Regions from separate parts of the Sporosarcina sp. SAFN-015 genome, predicted to be linked through region 3. Evidence: riboswitches for the same ligand, from Rfam matches in the RefSeq annotation. Region 3 holds a riboswitch; each other region holds the start of a gene.

Region 1 (7,470 bases), on a different contig from region 3:
CGGAGGAGAGCCGTCGTGCATATGAAGCACTAACTACAATCGAAGACATAAAACTGCTGCGAAAAGGTTCCATGGAGTATGAGCAAGGAGTTGTCGTCGTGCCGGCGTATTTGGCAAAAGGCATCGAATTTGACGCAGTTATCATCTACAATGCATCCATGCATGTTTATGGAGAAGAGAACCTTCGCAGAATTTTTTATACCGCGTGTACACGGGCGATGCATGATTTGCAATTGTACAGCGTCGGTAATCCTACCCCATTGTTGCAAACCGTTCCGCAAGGTTCTTTCATCTCAACTTAACTAAAGCACGGTTTCCTTTTCAGAAGTATTTCTGCCCTAGTATCTACTGTTGATATTTACGCAATGCGCCGGCATGATACAAGTTTTAGTCTCAACTTGTATCATGCCGGCTTTTGTATTTTGTTTATTAATGAGGGAAATCATTTTTCCTTATTTCGACGCTCGCTCAACTGTCTTTTGTTCTCTGCCACAAGGCGATCAAAATACGAGAGTTCAGCCTCTTCCTGAACAAGTGGTTTTGTCGTAAGCTGTTCCTTCTCAACTTTACTCTCAATTGATTCGCTAGATTCCGGCTTTTGTGGAGTTTCAATCGTTTGAATAGGAGCTTTAACTGTCTGAATGAAAGTTTGCTTATCTTGAAGCGGCTGTAAAGGTTCCGGTATCCGCTCCGGCTGGTCTCCCATAAGCATCTCCAGCTTGGCAAACCATTTTCGGGCTTCTCTCTGAAACGCCTCAAATTCTGGCGAACTCTTAGCTAAAGGAAGATATGGTTGATTGTAGAAATTGACTTGAAAAAAAGAATGCTTTGCATGATTCATTTTAAGAAGGAGAGCTAGCGACGTTACTTTGTCAACAGGCTTCTTATTCGGATCCGTAGAGATGGCACCCATTGTCCCTTTGGCAATATCATCCACCGTTCCATATGATGAATGGATGAACCCATCTTCCACTATCGCAACGCCATCAAGATCCTTTATCGCAAAATTCAGCAGCCGATAGGGCATACCTAGATAAGGTTTCTGCAAAACCTCCCCCTCTTTATCTTCCGCAAACCATATGTATAGGCGCTGTTTGTCATAGTCGACCGCGACTCTTGACAACAAATCAGTGGACGTTAGGGATGGCATCTTATCAAAGTCTGCTAGATCTTTATTCAGAGAAAGCAAAACTTCCTTCTGTTTTTCCTTTTGACGTCCCTCCACAATTTGCGAGTGTCCTAAAACCATAATTCCAATGAAAAATACAATAATTGAAAGAACAATGCCCATAAAGGCAAAGCCATTAAAAATAGAATAGATAAGGAACCCAATCGCAACTATAGGAGTTAGACAACCAAGACCGGTTAAAAATCGTGTGGAATTTGTTGGAATGACGTTTACCCCCTTTCGATTTTATCCATGTTCTATAAACCCTGACACTGTCTTTACGAGCCGTCCTGCGAAAGGTTTCAAATCCGCTTTAATCCCCGCCATTATTGCAAACATATTGGATTCAATCGACTTCTTCTTAGACAGGACTTGGAAAAATATGTTGCCGACGTAAACCTCTTTGGATATGATAATCTAAAAGGATGGTGAATTTTCAATGAAGAGCGATATTGAAGATTTATTTGATAGGGATAAACAAAACGAGCCGAAAATGAAAGTAGAAAGGAAGGCTGGGGAACCGACCGCGGCATTCAAAGGGGCCTCCTGGGCAGCACTATTAATCGGAGTATCCGCTTATTTAATTGGACTATTTAACGCAGCAATGGAGCTGAATGAAAAAGGATATTATTTCGCGATATTAATATTTGGTCTTTATTCTTCTGTCTCTTTGCAAAAAGCAGTAAGAGATAAAGATGAAGGTATTCCAGTGACGAATATTTATTATGGCATTAGCTGGCTTGCACTACTTATAGCCATTTTATTGATGGGCATTGGCTTGTACAATGCAGGAAGTATCGTTTTAAGTGAAAAAGGGTTTTACGGAATGGCTTTTGTTCTAAGTATTTTTGCAGCTATCACCGTTCAGAAAAACATTCGAGATGCACAGAAAGCAAGAGAGAGCGATTGAGGTCTATTCCATCAATCCGCATAGCCATCCCCGTTCCAAATCCGGAACGGGGTTTTTCTTCTGTCGCTCTTATTCATACTAGCAACTAAATTTCTTTGCAAATTATTATGAACATTATTTCATATTTTTCTTTGCGGGTGAACCTTTTTTCAGTCTGAAATCATATTTGTCTTCATGTTTAAACTTCGGATCTGCGTAAATCGATTGTGTATCACTATTTGAAGCAGAAATAAACTCTGGGAAAGCAGTGTACTCTTCCTCTTTCCAAACCCAAAAGCCAGTTTTTCCTTTCTCCTTATGAAATACATTCTTCTTTAGTTTGTTTTTATGATTTGTAGAAAAATAGTTGGCGATAAATAAACGAGAAGGCCCTGCCGTCAAAATGTTTTTTTCAATTACATTATTTTTTGTATCGTGCTGCAATAATAATTGACCCCCATTTAACCCCTTTGTATCATTTCGGTAAATGACATTTTGAGAAATTGTGGAATTTATAGTGCCTCCACGCTTTTCATCATACCCGCCAATTGAAATTCCAGTATAAAAATTGTCATAAATGATATTGTTAATAATGATAACTTGCTCAGCATATTTACCGGCGTGTTCAGAAGCCGCTTCAATTCCGATATCACATTTATAAATAATATTCTCTTCTAAGGTTATATTTTTTCCACCATCTATGTAAATCCCCCCAGCGGAGTAATCCTCTCCATAAGCTGGATTACCGTATGAAGATATTTCGTAAACTGTATTATTTTTCACTACACCATTTCTTACAAAGTCAGCCTTTTCATCATTGGATATACCCTCATGGCCGATTAGATCAATCCCGATATTATCACTACGACGAACTAGATTACTTTCCACCTTGAAGCCGTCAATATTTCCATTAAGCACAAGAGCTTCACTTGAACCGAGTTTCAAATTTTCCACGGTATTATTAATTACTTTTATATCTTTCATTGGCCCTGTTCCATATATAGCGATTCCATGGGCATTTCCTTCTTCCGCATGGGTTTCTATTCTGCGCACATGGTTATTCTCTAATGTAATATGACTGCTAGAGCCAGTTACATAAATCCCTACTACCGTTTCATCTGCTACATCAGTTTTTATATCCTGTAACGTTAATCCATGAATCGTCACATAGTTTTTATCGTTTATCGTAACTAAGGAGGAGATGCCTGCTTGACCACCCTTTGCATTCGTTCCACTTAGAACAACTTCTTCTTTTTTGTAGGCTCTAAAAATAACTGGTTTTAATTTTATTCCACTATGTTGAACGATAAGTTTTTCATGGTATGTTCCTTTTCGGATATAAACAGTCGTTCCGGCTTCAGCTTCTAATGCTGCCTTTTCAAGTGTTCGAAACGGCTTTGACTTTGTCCCATCATTTTGATCATTTCCTTTTACGGAGACGTATAGTGCATTGTCCGTTTCGGGTGTACTGTCAGTTAAGACAAAAACCGCCATAATAGCAGCTACGACCAAGAGGACAATAATAATTTTCTTCATTTAATCCTCCCTCTTAGAATCAATCTGACGTATAAGTATATTCAAGCTAATGTATGATATAGAAGTCGCCGAGACCAGTAAAAAAGCGGAGGTGCCGTAAGAGTGTTCCTCAAACGGTCCTCCGCTTATCTATCTAGTGTCCTTTCATTAACCCCAAATCTCTTTTGACAATTCTACAATAAACTTCAACTTCTCCCACTGCTCTTCCTCTGTCAACTTATTTCCATGATGCGTTGAAGCGAATCCGCATTGTGGGCTTAAGCAAATTTGTTCAAGTGGTACAAATTTCGTCGCTTCTTCAATCCGCGATTTAACCAACTCTTTATCTTCAAGTTCCCCACTCTTAGATGTAATTACACCCAAAACGACCTTTGCCCCGCCATTGTTAATATATTGAAGTGGCTCAAAGCCGCCTGAGCGATAATCGTCATATTCCAAGAAGAATCCACCCACTTTTTCTTTTGCCAAAAATCTTTCAGCAATTATATCGTAACTGCCTTCAAAAGCCCAGTTGGATCGGTAATTTCCTCGGCATAAATGAGTTGTCACAAACAGGTCTTCAGGTTTCCCATCCAACACTCCATTGACCACACGAAGCGCTAAGTCAATTAAATATTCTCTTGAATATTTGCCGTCATTAAATGGAATATCCGGTGAAGAAAGGCCGGCAATATACACATCATCCAATTGTAAATAGCGGACGCCTGCCTCATAGAAAGCTTTTATTGCATCACGATATGTCTGGATAATATCTTTTGCATAGTCTTCAATATCCGGGTATATATTTTCATCTCTTATTCCGATATTAAACAATTGATTTGGACTTGGAATTGTTTGTTTGGCAACTGCACGTCCGTTAACAATTCCATTAAACTCTATGAAATCTTTAATATGCGGATGGTCAGGATTAAATGAAATTTTACCGATGTTACGAATATTATAGCGCTCCGTTTCTTCATCGCCGCTAAAAATATAGCCTTGTTCCGGTACATATCCTTCAATTCCGTTTAAATGCTCAAGGAAATCCGTATGCCAAAAACGACGCCTGAACTCTCCGTCCGTCACAAGTTCTAACCCAGCTTCAATCTGTTTATCAACGATTCTAGTTATTTCCGCTGTTTCTACGTTGCGAAGCTGCTCAGCTGTAATTTCTCTCTCTGCAAATAATCTTCTTGCTTCATGCAGGTTTTCCGGTCTTAATAAACTCCCTACGTGATCCGCCCTAAATGGTGCTGCTTTCGTAACTGTTTTTGTCATTGCTAAATTCCCCATTTCTTATTTTTTCTTAATAAGGAAAAAACCCTTCTCATATATAAGAAGAGTTCAGCAATAGTCGGCGTCCACTCTTCTTATCTCCAAGCTTTTCGCTACTGGAATTAGCACAGTTCTTTACAAGTCTGTTGCTGAGGCTTCATAGGGCCAGTCCCTTCACCTCTCTGGATAAGAAAGTCGCTTATTAAGTTATTCACCACTTTATATGTGAGTGGATTGAATGTCAAGTATATTTAGATATTTTTTAGTTTTATATATTTCTTATCGCCATCCGCTGATCCGGTCCGCTTTTTTTACAAATGCTGCGGACAAGGCATTCATTCGCGCCCGCAGCAGGTTTTTTCTTCCCTCGATCGTTCGTGTATAAATAAGTTCGCAATCCCCTATGCGCTTTTCACATTCTGCATGGAGAAATTGGGCATATTCTTTTTTCCTAGCAATTTCATAAGGAATGGCATGGACGTCTTTTCGTTTCAGCAAGCTGCCTGTACGGCGGATGATGAGATATCTAGGATTCTCAATCGGTGCAATGAACTCTTGCAAGGCGCCCATAAACACGTTCTTCTCATGTGTCGTCCCTTCCGTAAGCCAGCATGTATAGGCACCCATTCGGTCCTCGGTCACATGGATCATACCTTCCGTGTAAGGCGTGTGCACGGCTTTGGCATGATGGAGTGACAAGTAGATCGCCTTTCCGATTTCCGCCATGCTGGATTCGACAGAAGGATGCTTCATGTATAATCTCACAACCTTGAGAACAGATGGAAGACCGAATGCCATCCCTACAATCAACCCTAGCCATAACCCGCCCCCAACCGGAACGTCCCGAAAATTCATAAAAAATCGAACCGCATCAAACATCTCCCCTACAAGTGTGAAACCGGCTATGTAGGACAAGGCTTTCAATGAATGAGGCAAATAAAAAGGCCGGGGCAACGAACGTCTTTCAGTACTAAGTTCCTCCTCCATTTTCCGTCCCTTGTCAATGGCGCGCTGCCATCTTTCAAATAAACGATCTCGTTCCGATGCTCTCTCGTAAGTCCGTTCGTTCAGCATCTTGATTATTCGTGGCGTATAGGGTGATTCTTCAAGATTCAGCCTCGACAGCCCTGTCTCAATCAGGTCCTCTTTCTCACTCACCCCAACAAGTGATCGGAAACGGCGGGTCAGTAATGCATAATCATGCCCCGGGTCTGCCACGTCACGATCCACACATACGAGATGCCAGATGGATGAGGTCTTGCTGGGATTATTCCTATCCACCCGGATGGCTCTTCCACGCATCTGATTTGATTGCATGAACGAGCCGACATAGGAAGCGATGATCAGTGAGTTGATACACGGCGCATCCCATCCCTCCCCGAGCAAGGCCGCTGTTCCGATTAAGACTTGAAGGTCACCTGATGTAAACACCTCTGTCAGGACGGCAACCATCTTTTGCCGATTTCCGGCTGTCAAATCGGCACGGATATACGAAGCATCATGCGCTAACGCTTTCCACTCAATCTCAATTCCCTGGCGTTTTGAAACTTCCTGTGCAAGCCTTTGTTCGCTTTTCGGCAGAATGACAAGTGAACCTGTCAGAATTCCTGCTTTCACATGAAGGCCAGCCTCCCGCCGGATTTTCTCAAAGATGGGCACAACGCCAATGCGTCGAAGTGGCAATTCATCAACTGAACTAGCGGGCAAATCCTCAAGATGGATGTAATCGGTCAAGATGACCATTCGCAGTTTCTCTTGCAGTAGCTGTTTCTCCCATTTCACAATCTCACAAATGCCCGCTAGTTTGGAGATACTATGAGTAAGCTTTCGATTCATTTTTGCCGTGGAAAGCAGCTTGACGCTTCTTCGCTCGATTGCTCCTATTTGCGATAGCTGGAATTTAATCCGCTTCCGCAAATTGTCTGTATCCGTCACCCTTTCATCAGAAAACAAAATTCCCGTTAACAGTTCTTCAAGCCATTCGTATGTAAACGGTGGCAGTGTGTGCTCGGGCATTCCCAAAATAGACATTGCTTCTTTGCAGTGTTCACTGCCCACCTGCTTAAGGAAAATTAACATGCTTGAAAAATAGGCGGGCTGATCAAGTATTTCTTTTATGTATTCTCTGGAATCTTTCATCCACGGATGGTTTTCAAGCAGTTGCTGTAGATATCCATCGGCAAAAAGTTCCTGGACGAATTGATCCGCCTCTTCTCGAAAGTGAAGAATCATTTTCAGCTCTTCCCCTTCAGGAGACGAGAAGTGGACATAATCCTGGTGCGGACAGAGCTCTCTCTCCTTTACCAGTTCAGGGACACTTATCTCAAGATCGATTGGCCCGCATAGTTCCACATACCGCTCCCATTCCAGAGCGGACACGTCGAATGGCGGTGTAGCCGTCAAGGCCACTACATGGATATCTTGTAGAGAATTCCGGAGAGTCATCATCGACTTCCACCAAGCCGTGCGTAAATGATGCGCTTCATCCAAAATAAGTGTGCCGAAGCCGAACTCAGCAAGACTCCGTCGGATGCCGGCTTTATCCGATTTCACAGCTTCCTGATTTGATTCAAGTTCCTGATCATCTCCGGTTTCCTCTTCAATATCCTCGGAATTATCGGTT
Region 2 (7,470 bases), on a different contig from region 3:
TGTTCATATTAATAACTCCCTATTTAATGACTGACTGTCATTCATTTTACGTGATGACGAGTTGCCTAATAATAATGATTTTTTTGAACTAAACTATCCGATAACCATTTAGTCGATGGCAAGGGCATGCTTCAAAAAGTTTTTCACTTCATTCTTTTGGATAATCGCTTCGTGTTCTTTGTCTGTATCGTATAGATAAATTTGTTCAGCAGCTGATTCGACGAGGCCGATGACAAGTCTAGCCGTCCTGTCTGGATTAACTGAATTACGTATTATACCGTCGTCAATCGCTTGCTGGAGTCCATCACTCACCCATTGATAAAATGGGGCGTATACCGTCTCCCAATTTTTCAGATGTTCTGTTGATGCCAATCCTGAGTAAATGAGTGCTTGTATTTCATGGTATTCTTCATTGACTTCAAAAATCGCATCGACGAGCTGCTCCATCCGTTTTGGAAATGGCGCATCATCCGACACTCTGTCGATTACAATCTCCAATGTTTTTGCGACCATGACTTCAGCGATTGCTGGCATGAGCGACAGTTTTGAAGGAAAATATAAATAGAATGTTCCTTGCGCAATTCCTGCCACTTTCACAATATCGGATATCTTTGTCTTCTCGATGCCTTGCTTACGAAAGACTTCTATAGCCGCTTTTATAATTCTTTCTTTTTTATCCAATTGCCGTCCACCTCTCCACTAAATGAATGAATGACTGTCAGTCATTATAACATAAAAGTAGCATTAGTTGTCGTAATGTCTACTTAAATATTTGGGGGCGGTAAAATTCGGCCCCCTTTTTAGCATCGTAACTTACTTTTTATCTTCTGTACGCATGTCGATATGGAGGCTTCCGTCGCCAGTGATTTCAGCGTAATATACTTGTTCCACTTTACCAATCCCATTTTTCTTTAGTTGCTCATATACCCATTCTTCTGTTAAGTTCAGCTCGGTCAAATTTTCTTTGATCAAATTCCCGTCTGAAATGATTTCTGTTGGTATATACTTTGGCTCTTGGCCAGGTGCTTTTACATCTTTGCGGGTAGCTGCTTCCTGGCTTGCTTTTTTCATGACACTTAATTGCCCATTCGTTTCGAGAATAGCATAGTTCACGTCCGTGACCGTAAATATACTTTGCTCGCGGAGCATCATATTAAGATCATTCAATGTGAGGCGAGCTTTCTTCATCCCCTGTTCACTTATTTTTCCTCTGTGTATTACGATAGTTGGTGAATCATCGAAAAGCTTCCTTGCTTTTTTCGATTTCATTGTTAAATAGTTCACGAAAACAGTCAACAATGCCCACCAAATCAAACCAACCGCACCATTCAGAAAAGGGGTTTCCGATTGCGCAGCTATATCAGCCGCAATTGAGCCGATTGTAATTCCAGTGACGTAATGAAAAAATGTAAGCTGTGAAATCTGTTTTTTCCCCATCAATCTGGCAAGAATCATAAGTGTTATAAAAGCAAATGTAGTTCGAGATACCATTTCCCAAAAATGCATGCTTTCAAGAGCTTCCGAAATCATCGTACACACCTCCACTACAATTAGTGTGTGAAAGTACTTGGACAATATACGGACGAAAAATGTATAAAACACAAAAACGAAGCACGAAATTCAAAACTCGTGCTTCGCGTTAGTCTATTTTATTTTTATTCCCATTCGAACGGTGTCGCTTGGTACACATAATAATTCAACCAGTTCGAGAAAAGAAGATGTGTATGGGAACGCCATGTATTTAACGGTTGTTTTTTGGGGTCGTCATTCGGGAAATAGTTTTCAGGGATTTCAATATCGATCCCTTTTTTCAAATCTCGCGCATACTCTTCGCCAAGTGTGCATGCATCATATTCTAAATGACCCGTAATCATAATCTGTCTGGAATCCTTTGATAGGATGATGAATGCGCCAGCTTCTTCTGAAACCGCCAATAGTTGAAGATCCTGCTCTTGCTCGATCTCCTCGATTGACACTGACGTATACCGCGAATGTGGAGCAGTGAAAACATCGTTGAAGCCACGTGTCAATTCAACAGTCGGATCGGTCAGTTGATGACTATATATGCCCGATAGTTTTTTCGGCAGTTCAAATTTATTGATGCCATAATGGTGATAAAGGGCAGCTTGAGCGCCCCAGCAAATATGTAGTGTCGAAGTGACATTGGTTTTGGACCAATCCATAATCTGTTTCAATTCATCCCAGTAGACGACATCCTCGAACGGTAAATGCTCAATCGGCGCGCCTGTAATAATTAGCCCGTCATAACGTCTGTTTTTGACGTGCTCGAATGTCGTATAAAAAGAATCCAAATGATTTTTGCTCACATTTTTTGATTCATACGTAGCGGTATTCAAAAACGTAACATTCACTTGCAGCGGCGTATTGCCTAGCAGTCGAAGCAACTGAAGCTCTGTTTTTTCTTTTTCCGGCATTAAGTTCAAGATAAGAATATTTAACGGACGGATATCCTGTGTCGTCGCCCGCCCTTCATCCATTACGAAGATCCTCTCTTCTTTCAACAGCTCACGTGCCGGCAATTGTTCAGGTATATTGATTGGCATTTCGTCTCCCCCTTATTATTCAAAAGCGCATTGCGCCCGAAGCCTAGACGTTAAAAAACCCCGTTCCATTAGATAGGAACGAGGATTCGTTTAAAACTTCTCCGTTCTTATCTCTCAAGATGTAACATCTTGTTGGAGGTAGCACCTTCCTGCAGACGCAGAGGTTGCTGAAGCTTCATCGGGCCAAATCCCTCAGCTTCTCTTGATAAGAAATATTCAATTGAAACTATTATATCATCATTATTTGAATTGTATACTGATTTTTTATCATCGATGAATTTTCGCTTTTGAAAAACCAAGTCCTAATATTTCTGAAGCGTTAAGGAAAATGACAAATGATGACGGTTCAGCGGTTTGAAGCAATTTTTTTAAATAGACAGCTTCTGACTGTTCCACGACGCAGAAGATCATTGTCTTCTCGTTATTCGAATATCCTCCCGTCGATTTCACTTTCGTCAACCCCCGGTCAATTTCATTTTGAATGACCGACTGGATTTTCTCTTCATTTTCCGTAATGATGAGAACAAGTTTTATCGGTGAAGTTTGCAACTGTACGAAGTCTATTACCTTGCTCGTTACGTAAATCGACATAAGGGCGTATAAAGCAAGTTCAAAATTGAAAACAAAAGCTGAAGTGACAACGACAATTCCATCCACGATCAATTGGGAAAAGCCGCTTGAAATACCGGTATACTTTTTTAGGAGTTGGGCTATCAAAGCTGTGCCGCCTGTGGAACCATTCCCTCTATACACAATCCCAAGTCCAATCCCGAGCATTATGCCCCCATAGATGGAACTAAGAAGCGGGTTATCAACGTGTAAATGGAGACCATGCGTCAAATAGATGACGAATGGAACAAAAAAAGTACCTACGATTGTCTTTGTACTGAATTCCTTCCCTGCAAGCAATAGTCCCAACACGATAAGTGGAATATTAATAAGCCATTGAACGTACGCAGGATTATAGCCGAATAATTCATAGAGGATCGTACTGACACCAGAAATGCCGCCCGCCGCTATGCGCGATGGCAATAAAAATATATTGAATGAAAGACCGACCAATGTCGCTCCGATAATGATTTGAACATAGTCGAAAACTACCGACTTCCTATGAAATAATGACATAATTGTTCTCCTTTCTTAAAAGACTTAACTATTCTATCAGAAAAAACGTTGTTCAGAAACGTTTTAAAGCATAGATAAAAGGAATAGAGAGAATAGGAGACTAAATGAAAGTATATTCATTTTTTTGTATTTTTCTAATTAACTGGTATAATTGTAGACAATAGTAAAAAAAAAACATAAGTCAGGGAGGATACTATGCGAAGTTTAGGTATTGTCAGGAAAGTCGACCATCTTGGCCGAATCGTGATTCCAAAAGAATTAAGAAATACATTGAAGCTCGAAAAAGGAGCACCAATGGAAATCTTTGTTGACGATGATATGATCATTCTTCGAAAATATGTGGTGGATGCGGCATGCATCGTAACCGGAGAAATCACCCCCGAAAATACAAAACTTTCAAATGGCATGTATATAAGTCCTAAAGGAGCGGAAATATTGAAAAAAGAAATCGAAGCAAATAAAACTTGGGATTGACTAGTTCCAAATGAGAGGGCAACGGTAAAGTACCGTGGCCCTTTTGCTGCGGGAAAAATGATCCGATCTATGAAAACGGAGGAAGCTAAATGAAGATTATTGCACATAGAGGCGCATCCGGAAACTATCCGGAAAATACGATTGCCGCATTCAAGGAAGCTGCACGTCTCCCTGTTTTTGGCGTTGAATTCGATGTACATATGGCAGCGGATGGTGAACTCGTCGTCATCCATGATGAAACAATTGACCGTACTTCAAATGGAACAAGCTATGTGAAAGATATGTCCTTGGCAGAATTGAAATCATATGACTTCGGCAGCTGGTTTGCACCCGAATTCCACGGTGAAACAATCCCAACATTGAAGGAAGTTCTCGATATATTCGATTCGACAGATCATAAACTAAATATCGAGTTGAAATCGGATATTTTTCCTTATGAAGGAATGGTTCAAAAAGTGCTTGAATTAATTGAGGAAAGGCAACTGGAATCCCGCGTTATCATTTCATCTTTTGACCACACTGCCATCCAGCTCGTCAAGCGAATCAATCCTCAAATCGAGACAGCAGCATTATTCATGGAAGTACTCGTCCACCCGTTGGACTATTTACACAAAATACCTGCGGATGCGCTTCACATCCTATTCCCTGCCGCAATCCGCCCTTCCATCACTGAAGTTATAAAAAGCGGCATGCCCGTCAGAACTTTCACAGTGAACGACGAATCATACGCAACAATACTAAAACAAGCCGGAGTCCAATCCATCTTCACCGACTACCCAGAAAAAATGGCTAATTTTTTCTCTAAATAAAAGTAAATTGGGGATAGGATTGAAATGGAAAAAGGCGAAGGGCAAAAAGAGACATCATAAAAAAGAGACATCGCCATCCATCTAAGGATTAGCGATATCTCTTTTTTCATGCATCCAAACCGTTAATGAACTCCTCAATCTCTTCCTTCGTCTTCCGATCCTTACTTACAAAACGCCCAACCTCTTCCCCATTATGGAAAGCGATAAAGCTCGGAATCCCAAAAACATCCAACTGCTGACAAACATCAATAAAATCATCACGGTCAACATAAATGAAAGTATATTCCGGATAATCCGCCTCAATACTAGGCAAGAACGGCTCGATCACCCTACAATCAGGGCACCAATCCGCCGAAAACATGAACATCGTCCGCTCCTCATTTTTCAATTGCTCAAACTGTTCAACCGATTGAAGTTTTTCCATTCATACTCTCTCCTTCTATTTTCATCTCTCTTAAAGTATATCATCCAACGTATATTCAGCCATATAATGACGATTTTTAGCAGAAACAAAAAAGTCATGAAATCGAACGATCGGGGAATTCTAATCATTCAACAAAGGAGGTTTCCCATTGCGTATTTATATAATTGCATCTGTATTTATAATGATCTGTCTTTGTATGACGCCTACCATTTCCTCTGCTTCCGACGAACGCAGCGATAAGGAGATTATGGAAGAACGGATGGGATTTTATTTGCAATTCGCAAGTGAACTCGTTCCGTGGTACCACCTTGCAGCGATCGATCAATTTGAACGAAACATCCAACAAGTTCGCAACGATCTAACGAAGGTGGAGGGACCGATTTCCATTCAGTACTCTGTTGATCATTGGTTTGGCGCATTGAATCCTGACTATACGGACGCTTCTGCTACGACGATCACGCTTTTTGGCGGTAAAGGGACGGATGGCAACGGAGATGGGATGGCTGACTTGTCTGACCCTATGGATGTGCTGCAAACAATGGCTTCACATTTAGCCATGTACGGACCAGATGAAAATGAATTCAAAGCGGCATTATGGCACTATTATAAGCGGGAAGCGACCGTCAATCAGATTGTGACAATAGCCAAGTTGTATAAGCATTTTGAAACTGTCGAACTGGATAAACATGTATTCCCGATTCCAAAAGGACACCACTACACATACCGCAGCACTTGGGGCTCAAGCCGCGGATGGGGAGGACGTCGTATTCATGAAGGAACGGATATTTTTGCAGGCTATGGTGTTCCCGTCGTCGCAACTTCCTATGGCGTCATTGAAGTATTAGGGTGGAATGAATATGGTGGATGGCGCGTAGGCATTCGTGACAACCATAACACATATCATTACTTTGCCCATTTGGCGTATTTTGATAAAGGCATTAAGGAAGGCGATATTGTAGAACCTGGAACGCTTCTCGGATTCATAGGCAGCACAGGATATGGAAAAGAAGGTACATCTGGTAAATTTCCTCCCCATCTCCATTATGGAGTATACAAATACAACGGCCGGGTTGAATGGGCCTTTGATCCGTTTCCTGCACTTCGAAATTGGGAACAGAAAAAATGAGGCTGTCTCGATTTTGAGACAGCCTCTCTTCTTATATTTTTACGTTTAACGTCTTGAATAAGAACGAGTAGACATCCGTCTGTTCCTCGATAATTTTAACTGTCGGCTTCCCAAGTCCATGTCCCGCATTTTTTTCGACGCGGAGTAAGATTGGATTACTTCCTTCATAAGTTGCCTGCAAAGTCGCTGCAAATTTCATCGCATGCGCTGGAACGACACGGTCATCCGTATCGGCAGTAGTTATTAAAGTCGGTGGATAGTCAACGCCTTCCTTGACGTTATGAAGCGGGGAATATTTGATCATGAACGCAAAATCATCGGCATTTTTTTCGGCATTTCCGTAATCCGTCACCCAGTAGCGCCCTACTGTGAATTTGTGATAGCGGAGCATATCAGTGACGGGCACTTGGCAAATTGCCGCCCCGAACAAATCTGGGCGTTGTGTGATGCTTGCACCGACGAGCAAACCACCGTTACTGCCGCCCATGATTGCAAGTTTTTCCTTCTTCGTATACCCTTCAGAAATAAGCCATTCAGCCGCCGCAGCGAAATCATCAAATACATTTTGTTTTTGCGCTAGTGTTCCTGCCTTGTACCACTCTTCTCCGAATTCTCCGCCGCCTCTCAAGTTTGCGACAGCATAGACGCCGCCTTGTTCAATCCACATACGAACCGCAGGCGAAAAAGATGGGGTCAAACTCACATTAAATCCGCCATACCCGTATAATAGGACAGGATTTTCTCCGTTTTGGACTAATCCTTTCTTATGTGTTAAAAACATCGGAATTTTCGTTCCGTCTTTTGAGACATAAAAAATTTGGGATGTCTCGAATCCTTCCGTGCTGAATTTATTCTCTCCTTGAAAAACACTATTCAATTCTTCTTGAGCGAAATCATAACTAGCAATCTCGTTCGGCGACAAGTAAGATGTATATCCGATATACATCC
Region 3 (7,470 bases):
CCCACCCGAAATACCGAGAACGAAGCCGTTCACAAATGTATTTTTCACTGCATATTCCTTCATGAAATCAATCGATTTGCGGATTTCCTCTTTCGGATCAATTGACGGCATGCTTTTCAGTTCCGCAATGACCTGTTCTTGGAATGTCATTGTCCGCACCTCCTCATCTCATTGAGTACTCATCCACCATGTCCTGCACTTCACGGATATTGCGCATTTTATTATCCCAACATTTCTGGCTCAAATCGACCGGATATTCTTCCGGATTCAAGGACCGTTTATATTCATCCCATAATAGATCCAAATTTTCGTGGGCGAATTGTCGCATTTCATTCAATGTAGGATTTTTGTAAATCACTTTCCCGCCTTCGACGACTTTCGTATGCAAATTTACGGCATCGAAGTTTGTCACGAATTTGGAAATGAACGTATGAACAGGATGGAACATTTTAATCCTTTTTTCAACTGTCGGGTCTTCGTCGTGCATCGTAATGTAATCGCCTTCCGCTTTGCCATTCTCACGATCAATAATGCGATAAAGCTTTTTCTGACCAGGCGTTGTCACTTTCTCGACATTGGATGAAATCTTGATTGTATCTTCCATTTCACCATTATCATTCTCGATGGAGACAATTTTATAGACCGCCCCAAGAGCAGGTTGGTCATAAGCCGTGATCAGCTTTGTGCCGATGCCCCAAACATCTACTTTCGCTCCTTGCGCTTTCAAGTTCAAGATCGTGTACTCGTCCAAATCGTTCGACACAACAATTTTCGCATCTTCGAAACCAGCAGCATCGAGCATGCGCCTAGCTTCTTTCGAGAGGAAAGCGATATCCCCGCTATCGAGTCGGATACCGACGAAATTGATCTTATCACCGAGCTCTTTCGCGACTTGAATTGCTGTCGGGATGCCGATTTTCAAAGTATTATACGTATCGACGAGGAATACGCAGTCCTTATGACGTCTCGCGTACGAATGGAATGCTTCATATTCACTCCGGTACGCTTGTACTAAAGAGTGGGCATGTGTGCCAGCAACCGGAATCCCAAAACGTTTTCCTGCACGGACATTGCTTGTCGCCTCCACTCCTCCGATGACAGCTGCTCGTGCTCCCCAAACCGCTGCATCCATTTCATGGGCGCGCCTGCTCCCGAACTCCATGACAACTTCATCTTTGACGACTTGCTTAATACGACTAGCCTTCGTTGCGATGAGTGTTTGGAAATTAACGATATTGAGTAACGCAGTTTCGATCAGCTGAGCTTCCGCCAATGTCGATTCCACGCGAAGAATCGGTTCGTTTGCAAATACAAGTTCCCCTTCCTTCATCGAATAAACATCGCCAGTGAAACGCATTTCTTTCAAATAATCAAGAAAATCATCCTGGTAGCCAAGCTCTTCCCTTAAATAGGTCAAATCGCTTTCACTAAAATGGAATCCCTTCAAAAAATCAAGGATCCGTTCAAGCCCTGCAAAGATTGCATAACCATTTCCAAACGGTAAATTTCTAAAGTATAGCTCAAAAACCGCTTTCCGTTCATGGATGCCATCCGCCCAATACGATTCCATCATGTTAATTTGATAAAGATCTGTATGTAATGCCAAACTGTCATCTGCGTATTTCGAACTCATGCCAAATCTCCTTCTTCCGAATTCTTCTGATAGGTACAGTATACACTATTTACCCTTAATTCAATTGAAATTAACATACGCGTTTCATCCAAATACTTTCAACCCGACCGCTCCTCCGATGATCAAACAAAGGAATAAAATCCGTTTCCATCCGGCCGCTTCCTTGAAAAACAAAATGCCCATCAACACAGCACCTGCCGCACCGAGTCCGGTCCAAATCGCATAGGCCGTTCCCATCGGAATATCGCGCATCGCGAGTGACAAAAACCAAAATCCGACCGAAAATGTTCCGACAATGAGCAGCAGGCGGGGCAACGATCTTTTCTGCAAATACAGATTGATGGCCATGACGCCAAAGATTTCCCCGAAACTTGCTAGGACCAAATATACCCATGCCATTTCAATCGCCCCCTTCCGACTCTTCAGATTCGACCGTTGTCATTTTGATCCCGATCACACCTATGATAATAATCGCAATAAAAATTAACTTTGTAATAGAGAACTCCGCATGGAAAAACAGAAAGTCTATAAGAACAATTGCCGCCGCTCCGGAACCGGTAAACACCGCATACACCGTCCCAGACGGCAGCTTCTCGCACGCTTTAATAATTGCATAAAAACTAATGATGATGGCAACGACGGTTCCCGCCCATTCGAGTGCATTATCGGAATAACGAAGTCCAATCACCCAAAAGATTTCAACGATTGCTGCCAATAAAACATAAAGCCACGCCATTGGAAATCCTCCTTCTCATTTATCCACCACCCATCATTATAGCAAACGTCAATGGACATTCATTTCCGAAACTTCTTGCAATCTTTTGGGAAGCATGATAACTTTAGATAAATCTTTTTTCTAACAATACTATATTTTGATTCTTATCACGAGAGACGGAGGGATTGGCCCGATGAAGTCTCAGCAACCAGCCCGATTTTGGTATGGTGCTAATTCCAAAAGGCGTAGAACGTCTTGAAGATAAGAAGATTGATTTCAACTATCGTTGGAGGCCCTCTTCTTATTTAGAGAGGCCTCTTTTTTTAATAGACAAAGGAGATGGACAACTTGACAAAGCAGAGCATCAACACGAGATTGGTACAACTAGGAAATCAGAGCGACCCGAGAACTGGAGCGGTCAATCCTCCACTTCATTTTTCGACAGCGTACAAGCATGACGGATTGGGGCTTTCTACCGGCTACGACTATACACGCACAAAAAATCCGACTCGGACGATTCTCGAAGAAGGCATCGCCAATCTTGAAAACGGTGACCGTGGATATGCATGCAGCTCGGGCATGGCGGCGATCCAGCTCGTCATGTCCCTATTCAAATCCGGAGATGAGCTAATTGCTCCCGACGACCTATATGGGGGCACATTCCGTTTATTCGACCAATACTCGGACTTGTACAACATCCGGACCTCTTATTCATCTTTTGAAAACGTCAAGGAAACGGAAAAGCTAATCACTGAAAACACGAAAGCGATTTTCATCGAAACACCGACAAACCCGCTCATGCTTGAAATCGATATCGAACAATATGTAGAGCTTGCAAGAAAGCACGGCTTGCTAGTCATCGTCGACAATACGTTTTTGACGCCATATTACCAACGTCCAATCGAGCTCGGTGCGGATATCGTCATCCATAGTGCAACGAAATATATTGGAGGCCATAATGACGTGCTTGCCGGACTCGTCGTCGCCAAAGGAGAAGAGTTGTGCAAACGTTTAGGCGACAACCACAATGCGATTGGCGCAACGCTTTCTCCGTTCGATTCATGGCTTGTCATCCGCGGTTTGAAAACTTTGCATGTACGAATGAAACAACATGATGCGAATGCGAAAGAGCTTGTCTCCTATTTGGAAAACGAACCGCTTATCGATGATGTGCTCTATGCAGGTAAAGGCGGGATGATTTCATTCAGGCTGTGCAAGAGTGATTGGGTCGATCCGTTCTTGCAAAACCTACGCTTGATCACATTTGCCGAAAGTCTCGGAGGAGTCGAGAGCTTGATCACGTATCCAACGACGCAAACTCATGCGGATATTCCTGAGGAAGAGCGTGAAAAACGCGGCGTCGATAAACGACTATTGCGCTTCTCGGTAGGATTGGAAGAGGCAGAGGATTTAATTGCCGATCTTAAGCAAGCCATTGCCATCGCTGCTGAAACGACGGCTGTCGGGCAAAAATAACAATAGGGGAAAGAGAGTGATTCTAATGTCAGTTGAAACAGTGAATGAAATTCAAGCAGCACTTCAATTATTGAAAAGCAAAGAGTGGGTGGATTTGACCCATACATTCGGTCCGGATTCACCCCACTTCTTCATGTTTGACGACGCCAAATTCGAAACGCTTTTCACCCATGATGATGGCTTCTTTGCACAAAAGTTTTCATTCCCAGGGCAGTATGGAACTCATATCGACGCCCCTATTCACTTCGTCCGCGACACACGGTATTTGGACCAGTTGGAGTTGCATGAGCTGGTCCTGCCGCTAGTCGTCATCGATAAATCGAAGGAAGCCGAAGCTGACAATGATTTCACATTTGGAATCCAGGACATCTTAGACTTTGAAGCGGTTCACGGAAAAATCGGTGAAGGCACATTCGTAGCATTGCGCACAGATTGGAGTAAACGTTGGCCTGATCACAAGGCGTTTAACAATAAGGACGAAGATGGCAACAACCGAATTCCCGGCTGGGGATTGGACGCATTGAAATTCCTTTTCGAAGAGCGCAGCGTAAAAGCGGTCGGCCACGAAACATACGATACCGACTCTGCTGCGGACTTCCGCAAGAAAGGAAAATTGGAGGGCGAATATTATGTCCTTGACCAAGACACATATCAGATTGAATTGATGACCAATTTAGATAAGCTGCCTGCTACAGGAGCCATCATTTTCAACATCGTCGCAAAACCAGAAAAAGCATCCGGCTTCCCCGTCAGATCATTCGCTATCCTTCCTTGACCAGGGGAGCAAAAGAAAAGGCCGCCTCTTAGTACGAGACGGCCTTTCTTTTCATATTATTTTGCTTCAGCTAACGCTTTTGTTTTTGAATAAAATGCGATGAAATTGTTGACAACATTATCTAAAAAGTCAATTGTCGCTTGGTCTGTCAATTGACCATTCTCGTCCATTTTCTCGTGTACAGATCCGATATACACTTCATTGTTCGGCAATAGTGCAGGAGAGAGCATTGGGTTCGACAAGATTTCACGTAAGTGGATTTGAGCACGTACACTTCCTAACACGCCCATCGATGAGCCGATAATGAAAGCAGGCTTGTCTTTGATTGCGAAGTTGCTTCTTGAAAGCCAGTCAACCGCATTTTTCAATACACCCGGAATCGAAAAGTTGTATTCAGGTACCGCAAAAAGGACAGCGTCTGAATCCCTTACATTGTCCAGGAAATCCTTTACGTCTTCAGGCTGATTGTTTTCTCGTTCAACGGAAAACATATCAACATTATTAATGAAAACAGGCGTGATCTCTAGCTTGTCCGCATATTTCTTGCGGAGATACTCAACCAGTTTCAGGTTGTATGAAGTCGGGCTATTACTACCTATGATTGCTTTTACTTTAATTGCCATGATGTTGGACTCCTTTATAGTTGCTATTTTACCACTAGCATAGCCACAATACGACAATGCATGTGTCCTATTTGAAGCTAGTGCAATCGTTACTTGACGCTAGTGATTGTCTCACATTCAAGATATTTTTTAAAAGAATATGCTCAGACGAAAAGAGCGTTCTCTCTTTTGTATGAGGGAACGCTCTTTTGATTAGTTTCAGTAACTGAAGAAAATCGCCCAGAACGGAATGTTTTTCCGCTCTTTTCTTTTTCGTTTGATTGCTTTTTGGCCAAGTCGATACTGCTCGACTTCCAGTCGCATTTCTGCCATTTGTCGTTGAATTACTTCTCTATCAATTGTATACATATCATTATTCTCCTAATTGGAGAGGGACCTTAAACGAGATTACAATCGGCGTCCACCTGTCGTGTCGCCATTACTATCTATCCATTTTGGAGATTCCCACTCCATCAATTTTTTGTTTTTTATTTGTTCATAACGTTCATGTTTTGCGCCTTGATAAATCATTTTTGCTTTTCCTCCTTTATTTTTTATTTGAATCAATTCACTTGCGTGGTGCATCGCTATCCACTTTTCAGAGACTCCACCTTCAATACTTTCTGCCGCTGTCCTACTTTCATCATCAGAAACACTCCTTTTCGTTTTGTATTTATGCTACACGCAAAGCGTGAAAACACCGAATTTTCCTTCAAAAGAAGACACAAAAAAGCACACGCCTTTTGCATAAGCGTGTGCTCATATAAAAGAACGGCATACCATGCCATTCCTCAGTCTATAATTAGAAGGAGAGTTTAGTCAGGCACGGATCAAGTATGAAATTAGATTGGATTAGCATTGCGTTTTTCATGTTTCCGTACCTCCTTTTCATAATTTAGAATAACTTACTTCTCCAGGATACCATTACCATTTATTCATTGTCAATAGGAAATTCCAAAAAAATATTGATTCCCAACAATAGGGTTGGCAAGTGCTTCTTAGAATAGTGTATGATAATGATAAGAACTGCTTCCAGAAATGAAGGAGGACCATCATTATGAACGAAGCTAAATTACAAAAGGAAGCGATGCACGTTTTAAAGCTGACGAGCAGGACTTTCTATATTCCGATTAAGTTATTGAATCCAACACTGCGAAAAACGGTAGGCTCTGCCTATTTATGCATGCGTGCGATTGATGAAATAGAGGATCATGAGGAGTTGCATCCGGAGAGCAAACAACATTTGTTGAAGGCTACGAGCAAGCTCCTGCAAACCGACTTATTCGACGCTGCTGAGTATCGCGCTCTTCTGAAGCCTTATGAAAACTTATTGCCGGAAGTGACGTTGCGACTTGGCGATTGGCTATCTGTATGCCCGACAAGTATCGTGGCGAAAGTGAAAGAGTCGACAAGCATTATGGCGGACGGCATGGCGAAATGGGTTGGAAGGGATTTCCTGATTCAAACGAAAGAGGATTTGGATGACTATACATACTATGTAGCAGGTCTTGTCGGTGTGATGCTTTCCGATATTTGGGAACAGTATGACGGAACGAAAACGGATCGGGACTTGGCGATTGGGTATGGTCGAGGATTGCAGGCGGTGAATATGCTGCGCAATCAGGACGAGGATGCGGAGCGCGGCGTCCGTTTCCTTCCTGAAGGATGGGACAGGCATGACCTGTTCGAATATGCGGAGCTGAACTTGAAAAAGGCTGATGAATATATCGAGTCTATTTCAAACAAAAACATCTTGACGTTCTGCAAAATCCCCCTTGCGTTGGCGAAGCGGACAATCGGCGCGTTGCATGGCGGGCATGAGAAAATGAATCGTGCAGAAGTAGAATCGACCGTGGATGCGATTTTGAAGGAAGTATAATGTTGGGAGTTATGAGCGCTTGGCAGGAGTTATGAGCGCTTTTCCCGTTTTATGAGCGGTTGGCGGGAGTTATGAGCGGTTGACAGTTTTATTTAACGAAAAGAGAGGCTGCTACGGTCGTAGCAGCCTCATTTATTATTTTGCGGATTCTTTGATGGATTTTCTTTTTGTTGTTGTTTCACAGGTGGTCCTTGATGGTCATTAGGCTGTTTATTCAATGATGATGAGTGATCTGGCGGCCCTTTTTTATCTGCATGAGGCGGTACATTTTCACTTCTATGATCGTTCTGCTTCTTTTCCTTTTTCTCCACCGGCGGACTTTGCTGAGCTTCAGGCTGATTTGTACGCTTCATCTCCATTTCTTTTTGTTGCGGAGTTGAAGGTGGCGTG

What was found. A riboswitch is a leader RNA that binds a small molecule or an ion and turns the genes downstream of it on or off. The one in region 3 is predicted to bind S-adenosylmethionine.
Region 1: another riboswitch for S-adenosylmethionine. It lies ahead of ACR65H_RS17915 (5-methyltetrahydropteroyltriglutamate--homocysteine S-methyltransferase); the one in region 3 lies ahead of ACR65H_RS13675 (methionine biosynthesis PLP-dependent protein).
Region 2: another riboswitch for S-adenosylmethionine. It lies ahead of metA (homoserine O-acetyltransferase MetA); the one in region 3 lies ahead of ACR65H_RS13675 (methionine biosynthesis PLP-dependent protein).

What each region holds. Positions count from the first base shown of each region.
Region 1 is NZ_JBPFDR010000015.1:16,344-23,813, reverse strand. It holds gene helD (RNA polymerase recycling motor HelD) at 1-302, shown strand, start outside; gene ACR65H_RS17930 (hypothetical protein) at 443-1,225, opposite strand; gene yiaA (inner membrane protein YiaA) at 1,608-2,078, shown strand; gene ACR65H_RS17920 (right-handed parallel beta-helix repeat-containing protein) at 2,193-3,593, opposite strand; gene ACR65H_RS17915 (5-methyltetrahydropteroyltriglutamate--homocysteine S-methyltransferase) at 3,741-4,850, opposite strand; SAM riboswitch class I at 4,940-5,040, opposite strand; gene ACR65H_RS17910 (DEAD/DEAH box helicase family protein) at 5,127-7,470, opposite strand, start outside.
Region 2 is NZ_JBPFDR010000004.1:34,217-41,686, forward strand. It holds gene ACR65H_RS08315 (DMT family transporter) at 1-7, opposite strand, end outside; gene ACR65H_RS08320 (TetR/AcrR family transcriptional regulator) at 109-681, opposite strand; gene ACR65H_RS08325 (YetF domain-containing protein) at 814-1,530, opposite strand; gene metA (homoserine O-acetyltransferase MetA) at 1,656-2,564, opposite strand; SAM riboswitch class I at 2,669-2,776, opposite strand; gene ACR65H_RS08335 (YitT family protein) at 2,832-3,689, opposite strand; gene ACR65H_RS08340 (AbrB/MazE/SpoVT family DNA-binding domain-containing protein) at 3,885-4,163, shown strand; gene ACR65H_RS08345 (glycerophosphodiester phosphodiesterase) at 4,253-4,972, shown strand; gene ACR65H_RS08350 (thioredoxin family protein) at 5,079-5,396, opposite strand; gene ACR65H_RS08355 (M23 family metallopeptidase) at 5,593-6,522, shown strand; gene ACR65H_RS08360 (prolyl oligopeptidase family serine peptidase) at 6,554-7,470, opposite strand, start outside.
Region 3 is NZ_JBPFDR010000007.1:183,543-191,012, reverse strand. It holds gene nadE (NAD(+) synthase) at 1-150, opposite strand, end outside; gene ACR65H_RS13690 (nicotinate phosphoribosyltransferase) at 164-1,633, opposite strand; gene ACR65H_RS13685 (DMT family transporter) at 1,718-2,032, opposite strand; gene ACR65H_RS13680 (DMT family transporter) at 2,034-2,369, opposite strand; SAM riboswitch class I at 2,510-2,616, shown strand; gene ACR65H_RS13675 (methionine biosynthesis PLP-dependent protein) at 2,688-3,824, shown strand; gene ACR65H_RS13670 (cyclase family protein) at 3,850-4,599, shown strand; gene ACR65H_RS13665 (NADPH-dependent FMN reductase) at 4,656-5,222, opposite strand; gene ACR65H_RS13660 (hypothetical protein) at 5,421-5,570, opposite strand; gene ACR65H_RS13655 (hypothetical protein) at 5,610-5,732, opposite strand; gene ACR65H_RS13650 (squalene/phytoene synthase family protein) at 6,259-7,080, shown strand; gene ACR65H_RS13645 (anti-sigma factor domain-containing protein) at 7,209-7,470, opposite strand, start outside.